Regions from separate parts of the Bacillus sp. CGMCC 1.60114 genome, predicted to be linked through region 1. Evidence: riboswitches for the same ligand, from Rfam matches in the RefSeq annotation. Region 1 holds a riboswitch; the other holds the start of a gene.
The links. A riboswitch is a leader RNA that binds a small molecule or an ion and turns the genes downstream of it on or off. The one in region 1 is predicted to bind cyclic di-AMP.
Positions count from the first base shown of each region.

Region 1 (3,413 bases):
ATGAACACTTTTGGAGAAAATTTAAAAAAGTTTAGAAACAGCTTAGGTCTAACACAATCTCAATTTGGTGAGGAAGTGCAATTAAGTCGAAGTCAGATCAATAACCTTGAAAATAATTTTAATGAACCTGACTTAGCTTCGCTCAATCGCATCGCGAATTTTTTTGATGTATCTGTTGATACATTGATGGGTAGAAAAACTACAACTAGTGAAAAACACTTAGAAAATGTTCTCGATGAACTCCAAACGGTTTTCGCAGGCCTGGATGAAGTTCAAAGAGAACATCTTAGCAAACAACTCATTTTGTATTTACGTTTTTTAAACGCAAACCAAGAATTGTTATGAGTTGATTGTAGAAGAAAATATTACCTTCTGCAATGGTAAAGATTACTTACCTATTTTCCCTAAAAGCAAGAGCGTCATATATTAAAGACGTTTCTGCTTTATTTTTTTTGCATTTTACTAGCTAATGGTATATGCATCATGTGTTGTATTTACACCCCCTGTTCCCGAAGCGCTTGTAACAGTTGCATATAAAGCAGAAGATATCACGCCAAGACGCATTTCTTTCCCTTCCATATTTCCTTGAGAACTGTCTATACCAATTTGATTTAACAGTGGATTCCCTTTCAATTCAGATATGGCAAGTATAGAAAATCCAATAATAAACAAAATGAACATCGATACAAAAAGCATCCGGCCTTGTTTCCGATTACCAACCATTCTTCCGTATACAAAAGGAAATGCCATTGGAATTAACATTTGCAGCAGCATCTGGAGTACATTACTAATCATATTTGGATTTTCAAAAGGATGTGCTGAAACAGTTCCGAAAAATCCTCCGCCATTATCTCCAAGTTCTTTAATAGAAAGTAAAGACGCTACTGGTCCACGAGGAATTGCCTGCTCCGCCCCTTCCAGCGCTTTTGCGATAATCGTAGAATCCAGTGTTTGCGGTGTTCCTAGCGCTAGAAAAATTAGCGATGTCACAAATGAAATTGGTAATAACACCCTTGTAATAGATTGAGCAAAATCAACAAAGAAGTTACCAATTTTTTTACCTGCTAAGACGCGAACAAACGTAATACCAATCGCCATTGAAGTTGCAGGTGCTGCAAACATCATAAACGTTACTCCAGCCATTTGAGAGAAATAAGATAAACTACTTTCGCCCCCATAATGTTGTAGATTCGCATTTGTCATAAACGTGATAGCTGTATGAAATGCTAATGTCGGCTCCATTCCTGAAACATGGTTTGGATTTAACGGCAACATCCCCTGTAATCGAAATATGGAATACACAACAAGGATAAAAAACAAGTTTGTTATGATTAAGCAAAACAAATAGTGTTTCCAGCTTTGACAATATCCTTTAATTCCTGCGACTTTAAACAAAAATTTTTCCAATGGACCAAATACCTTTTGGAATGGTCCATTTTTCTGAAACACATTGTATATGTAATCTCCCATTGGTTTTGCTATAACTACAAATAGACAAATTGTAATTAGACTTGTAAGCCAGTTCATCCTTTTTCTCCCCTCTGTTTCTCTACAATTATTTTCTATCATACGTAGTTAATTGTAAATTTTTACCATCAATAGAATAAAAGAAAACACTAGGTTGCACCTAGTGTTTTTACACACAAGTCCCCCCCTCTCAAAACGCTGACGAGGTTAGCTGTCGGATTCGGGCCTTGAGAGTAGCCCTACCTAAAAAGGATTCACCCCAAGTGACAATGCACAAAATTGGTTCCCCCGCTCCTAAGTGGATTAAGCGATATTCGGCTATAAAATTTGCTATTTGTTTGATAATATACTCCTCTAAATTATTATTGTAAAGAGAGAAAATACAAAAAATACAAACTATTAAATAAATTTAAATAGAAACTCCTTATTGATGAAAGGTTTCCTTCCGTATACTAATGACTATAAACTGCCACTACAAAAGAAAGTGCAATATACAAACAAAGCGGACTGTATAACCATGAATCATACACTGAAAATTTTGTTTCCTTTACCTTTTTAAAGATCCCGACATACTTCCTATCACCAACTGCACGTAACAAGAAAATTCCAGCTAAAGCCATACATCCCCATTTTGTATAACGACTCGGATTCCAGAAAGACAAGTATCCACTCTGTGCTAATAGGATCACAGCAAAACATAGAATGGCAAGTGCCACTAAGAAAGTCCCTATTTTCCGCGGAACAAAAGCATATTCTCTGCTATCTTTTTTCATCGGAAGAACAACCTTACTTCCCCAAGTTCCACCACATGCCCAGTACATATGAATAAGGCTAATTAACACAAGGATACCAGCGCCTACAATAATTAAAAAGGATGTCATTATATCCTCTCCCCATTTACGCCATTCTTTCTCCTCAATAATTTCGCTAACTTCTAATAACTTACCTTCTATTTCTTTTATCCCGCATTAACGGACAGTAAAATCCCCACCTCAAGATTGAAAGAGAAACGATGAAGCTTGGTGGGGGATAACTGCCCATAAAAATCCGATTGGTTCAACGTTTAAATTTGCATTTTTATTGAGCGTTTTTCGGTTTAATGCATAGTAAAGATAATAAAGCTCCTATAAATGCTAAAAAAATTGACAGATAAAATATATAATTATCCGGCCCTTTCATTAATACTGCAAACAACGGAGGGCCTGCAGCTACTCCTACAAATCGCATCGAGCTATAAAGAGATGTAATCGACCCTCTCTGTTCCTTCTGGACTCCTTCTGTTACTAGAGCATCTAAGCTAGGAAGAGCAACACCAATCCCAATTCCACTAATGACAAGACTCATTATAATGATGTAAATATTTTTAAAAAATATTGGAATGATTAATGTTACTCCTAATGCAAAAAAGCCAATACTTATACACCACTTCATTATTGTTTTCTTATCTCCAATCTTTTTTCCTGTTATATAAGAAGTAAGAGAAAGTGAAGCTAACGGTATAGCTAGTACAAAGCCTTTCCAAACGCCATCTAAATGATATCGCTTTTCTAAAATAGAGGATAAATAAAAAAGGACACCAAACAAAATGAACATAATAATGCCTCCAAGTAAAAAAATTGGAAAAAGCCAGCGTCCTTTCTCACATAAAATCAACTTCACATTTTGAAGAAAGATACGTAATGGAGGAGCTTCTTGTTTTTGTTTAGGCGGCTTCACAAAAAAGAAAATTAAAATAATGGATATTATACACAAAACCGGGATGAACCAAAAAGGAAGAAACCAAACAAATGAAGCTAGTAAAGAGCCTAAAATCGGACTTAAAACCTTTCCTAATGTATTTGATGTTTCAACTAGACCTAAACCAATACTCACTTGCTTTTCATCTTGAAACATATCACCGACACAAGGAATCACAACAGGCATTGCTCCAGCTGAGCCAATCCCTT
Region 1 covers NZ_JBHTHG010000014.1:44,810-48,222, reverse strand. Annotated here, with positions in the region: gene ACFQZ1_RS07835 (helix-turn-helix domain-containing protein) at 1-345, shown strand; gene kdpA (potassium-transporting ATPase subunit KdpA) at 463-1,527, opposite strand; cyclic di-AMP (ydaO/yuaA leader) riboswitch at 1,648-1,787, opposite strand; gene ACFQZ1_RS07825 (DUF3995 domain-containing protein) at 1,920-2,348, opposite strand; gene bcbE (bacillibactin exporter BcbE) at 2,545-3,413, opposite strand, start outside.

Region 2 (3,413 bases), on a different contig from region 1:
AAGCTGTTGGTAACAGCATCATCAGCATCATTTGTAAAATGTTACTTATTTGACCTGGGTTTTCAAATGGATGCGCCGAATTTGCTCCGAAAAATCCTCCGCCATTGTTTCCTAATTCCTTAATAGAAACGAAAGAAGCAACTGGACCACGTAATATGCTTTGTTTTGCCCCTTCAATTGTATGAGCTGTAACGGCTCCGTCCAACGTTTGCGGTACACCAAGAGCAACGAAAACCAACGCAGCCACAAACGCGATTGGAAGAAAAACCCTTGTTAAAGCACGTATAAAATCTACGAAGAAGTTCCCAAGTTCCTTACCTGCTAACCCTCTTATAAAAGCCATTACAAGCGCTAATGTTGTTGCTGGCGCTGTGAACATTAAAAACGTAATCGCGATTAATTGTGATAAGTACGATAAACCATTCTCGCCGCTATAATGCTGTAAATTTGTATCTGCCATAAAACTAATAGCTGTATTAAAAGCAAGCGTAGGCTCCATGCCTTTAACATGAGCTGGATTTAATGGCAGCACGCCTTGTAAGCGAAATATGAAATATACGACAACAATCATAAAACCATTAAGAGCAACTAATGATAGTGCGTATTGCTTCCAACTCTGGTTATAAGGCTTAATACCCGAGATTTTGAAGATGATTTTTTCAACAGGGCCAAATATCTTGTCTAATTTACGATTCCCTTGGAACGCCTTCTCTAAATAAATCCCCATTGGTTTTGCAACAAGAACAAATAATAGCATTGTAATCAAAACTGCAATCCAAACCATAATAAACGCTTCCCCCTAATTAAAACTTTTCTGGATTTAGTAACGCATAAACTAAGTACACAGTAAGTGCGGCAACAATAATAAATACTGCAATACTCATTACTTCTTCCCTTCCTTCACAACATGATCCGACCATCTTGCAAGAGCAATCATTGATCCAACTAACACGATTAAAATCCCTATCATAGCGATATCTAACATTATCCATCCCTCACTAAATGTAAAATTTTACCATTAAGAGCATAAAAAAGAACACTGAGGATCTACTCAGTGTTCGAAAATGAACAACACAAAAGTAAACCTCCTCTCCAAACGCTTACGAGGTTAGCTGTCGGATTCGGGCCTAAAGAGTAGCCCTACTTTCGTCATGAAAGATTCACCCCAAGTGACAATGCACAAAATTGGTTCCCCCGCTCCATTTCTGGACTCAGCGATATCAGGTTGTTTTTTGGAAATTTTATGAACAATTTATGAAAGTAAATATACTCCTCTAAATTTCACTTGTAAAGAGGTGAAATAGCTAAAATATGAAAATATAAGACCTGTTAAACGCTTACATTAATGGAAAATACTCTTTTATCATCCTTTTTCTTTTGTTTTCTTCTTTTTTCATGAAATAGACATTCTTTTGCAAATTTAAAACAAAAAGGTTATCTCAATACATGAGATAACCTTCAAAATAATTAATCTAAATCATGAAAAAACGAACGTAAATTACGCCCCCTAACATATACTTGCACTAATTCTGCATGTTGTTTTTCATATTCGATAATGTCTTGCTCTAAATATAAACAAATATCTTCTGGTGGAAGAATTACAGATGGCTTCGGAAAAATTGGATCATATTCAACTAGCTCATGTACTCGTTCTAATGATAGAGCCCAGCGCGTTGCTAAATCACGACAAAGGAATATTTTCATATTCGTTTCCTCCGCTCCTACTCTAAAATCAAAAACGAAATGTTATCACAAGTTGTAAACACTACTAAGTTAGCTCCAATGGCTTCATAGAGGTGCTTTCGATATTGTTTATTTCGCGTGACAACCGTAATAGGTGCATGAAAAGAAAAGTGAATACGCTCCGCAAAAAAACTAATTGTGGATAATTCATCTCCTAGCAAAATCACTCTTTTAATTCCTTTACACATTTTTACAATTATTCTTGCATCATTTGGACAGCAATACGCTTGCTGAAATCCACAAGCTTTCACTTCATTAACCATATGCTCATTCTCTGTGAAAATGATTATTTTACTTTGTAAAGGCGCTAAACTTTGTAAACTCTTAATTTTTTCCGCTTCTCCTACACAAATGAGTGTGTACTCTTTCTCCTCATCCATGTATTTCATCCTCCCCGTCTAAAATAATTTTAAATTATGTTATTAAAATTATTTTAGACTAGTCGGACCGATGAATTGATGTATTCATTTGCATCATCCTCCCTCAATACGCTTACGGAGTTAGCTGTCGGATTCGGGCTTTGAGAGTAGCCCTACTTTCTCTAAGAAAGATTCACCCCTAGTGACAATGCACAAAATTGGTTCCTCCGCTCCAGATTCTGGATTAAGCGTTCTAGAAAAATAGATTCTGGCTGATATAGTACTCCTAATTTTGGAAAAAGTAAACAAGAAAAAAGCCAGTTTTTTCAACTGGCTTCCCTAAATAAAGTACATATTTATACATTTATACTTCTACGTCCATAAGCAAAATGATTCGTTGGTCCGTGTCCACTACCAATGTTCAGTTCGTCTTCAATTGCTATACTAATAAAATATTTCGCTTCACGAACCGCTTCTTCAATCTCATAACCTTTTGCTAATCCTGCCGTTACAGCTGCGGCAAATGTACATCCGCTTCCGTGTGTTTGCGTAGAATCTATGCGTTCACTTCTGTACTCAACAAATGTGCTGCCATCAAACAATAAGTCTATTACTTCATTTCCTTGATATGCGGCATGCCCGCCTTTCATAACAACAAACTTTGCACCTAAATTATGCAATACTTTCGCAGCTTCTTTACTATCTTCAATCGTATGAATCTTCATTCCTGTTAACACTTCTGCTTCTGGAACATTTGGAGTAATTACCGTTGCAAGGGGCAATAAATATTCTTTTAATGCAGCAACAGCTTCTTGTTGTAGTAAAGATGCTCCGCCTTTTGCAATCATAACAGGATCTAACACAATATTATTCCACGAAAATGATTTAATGTTTTCAGCTACGATTTTAATAATTTCACTACTAAATAACATGCCAAGTTTTACTGCATCTGGCGTTAAATCCGCGCCGATAGAATGTAACTGTTCTTGAATACCTTCCACTGGAACAGGATATACTCCTTGTACGCCAAGTGTATTTTGTGCAGTAATCGCTGTAATTGCAGTCATTCCATACACACCGAGCTCTTGAAACGTTTTTAAATCAGCTTGAATACCTGCACCGCCGCCGCTATCAGAGCCAGCAATTGTTAATGCTTTATTCACTTTCATTGCACTCACCCTTTTTAACCAAAGTAACGATGGTAAATTGTTTTTGCTTCTGCAATATCTTTTGTGCCATGTACAAGCACACGGCCGTCTTGAAATGCTACTAACCGTTTATCATCAACAGAAAACGATAATAAATACGGAT
Region 2 covers NZ_JBHTHG010000119.1:13,816-17,228, reverse strand. Annotated here, with positions in the region: gene kdpA (potassium-transporting ATPase subunit KdpA) at 1-784, opposite strand, end outside; gene kdpF (K(+)-transporting ATPase subunit F) at 804-884, opposite strand; gene ACFQZ1_RS25585 (signal peptide protein) at 884-985, opposite strand; cyclic di-AMP (ydaO/yuaA leader) riboswitch at 1,084-1,227, opposite strand; gene ACFQZ1_RS25580 (hypothetical protein) at 1,468-1,704, opposite strand; gene ACFQZ1_RS25575 (hypothetical protein) at 1,722-2,123, opposite strand; cyclic di-AMP (ydaO/yuaA leader) riboswitch at 2,217-2,363, opposite strand; gene thiD (bifunctional hydroxymethylpyrimidine kinase/phosphomethylpyrimidine kinase) at 2,459-3,271, opposite strand; gene ACFQZ1_RS25565 (thiazole biosynthesis adenylyltransferase ThiF) at 3,286-3,413, opposite strand, start outside.
Region 2: linked by a shared signal. The riboswitch ahead of ACFQZ1_RS25575 (hypothetical protein) and the one ahead of kdpA (potassium-transporting ATPase subunit KdpA) in region 1 are both predicted to bind cyclic di-AMP.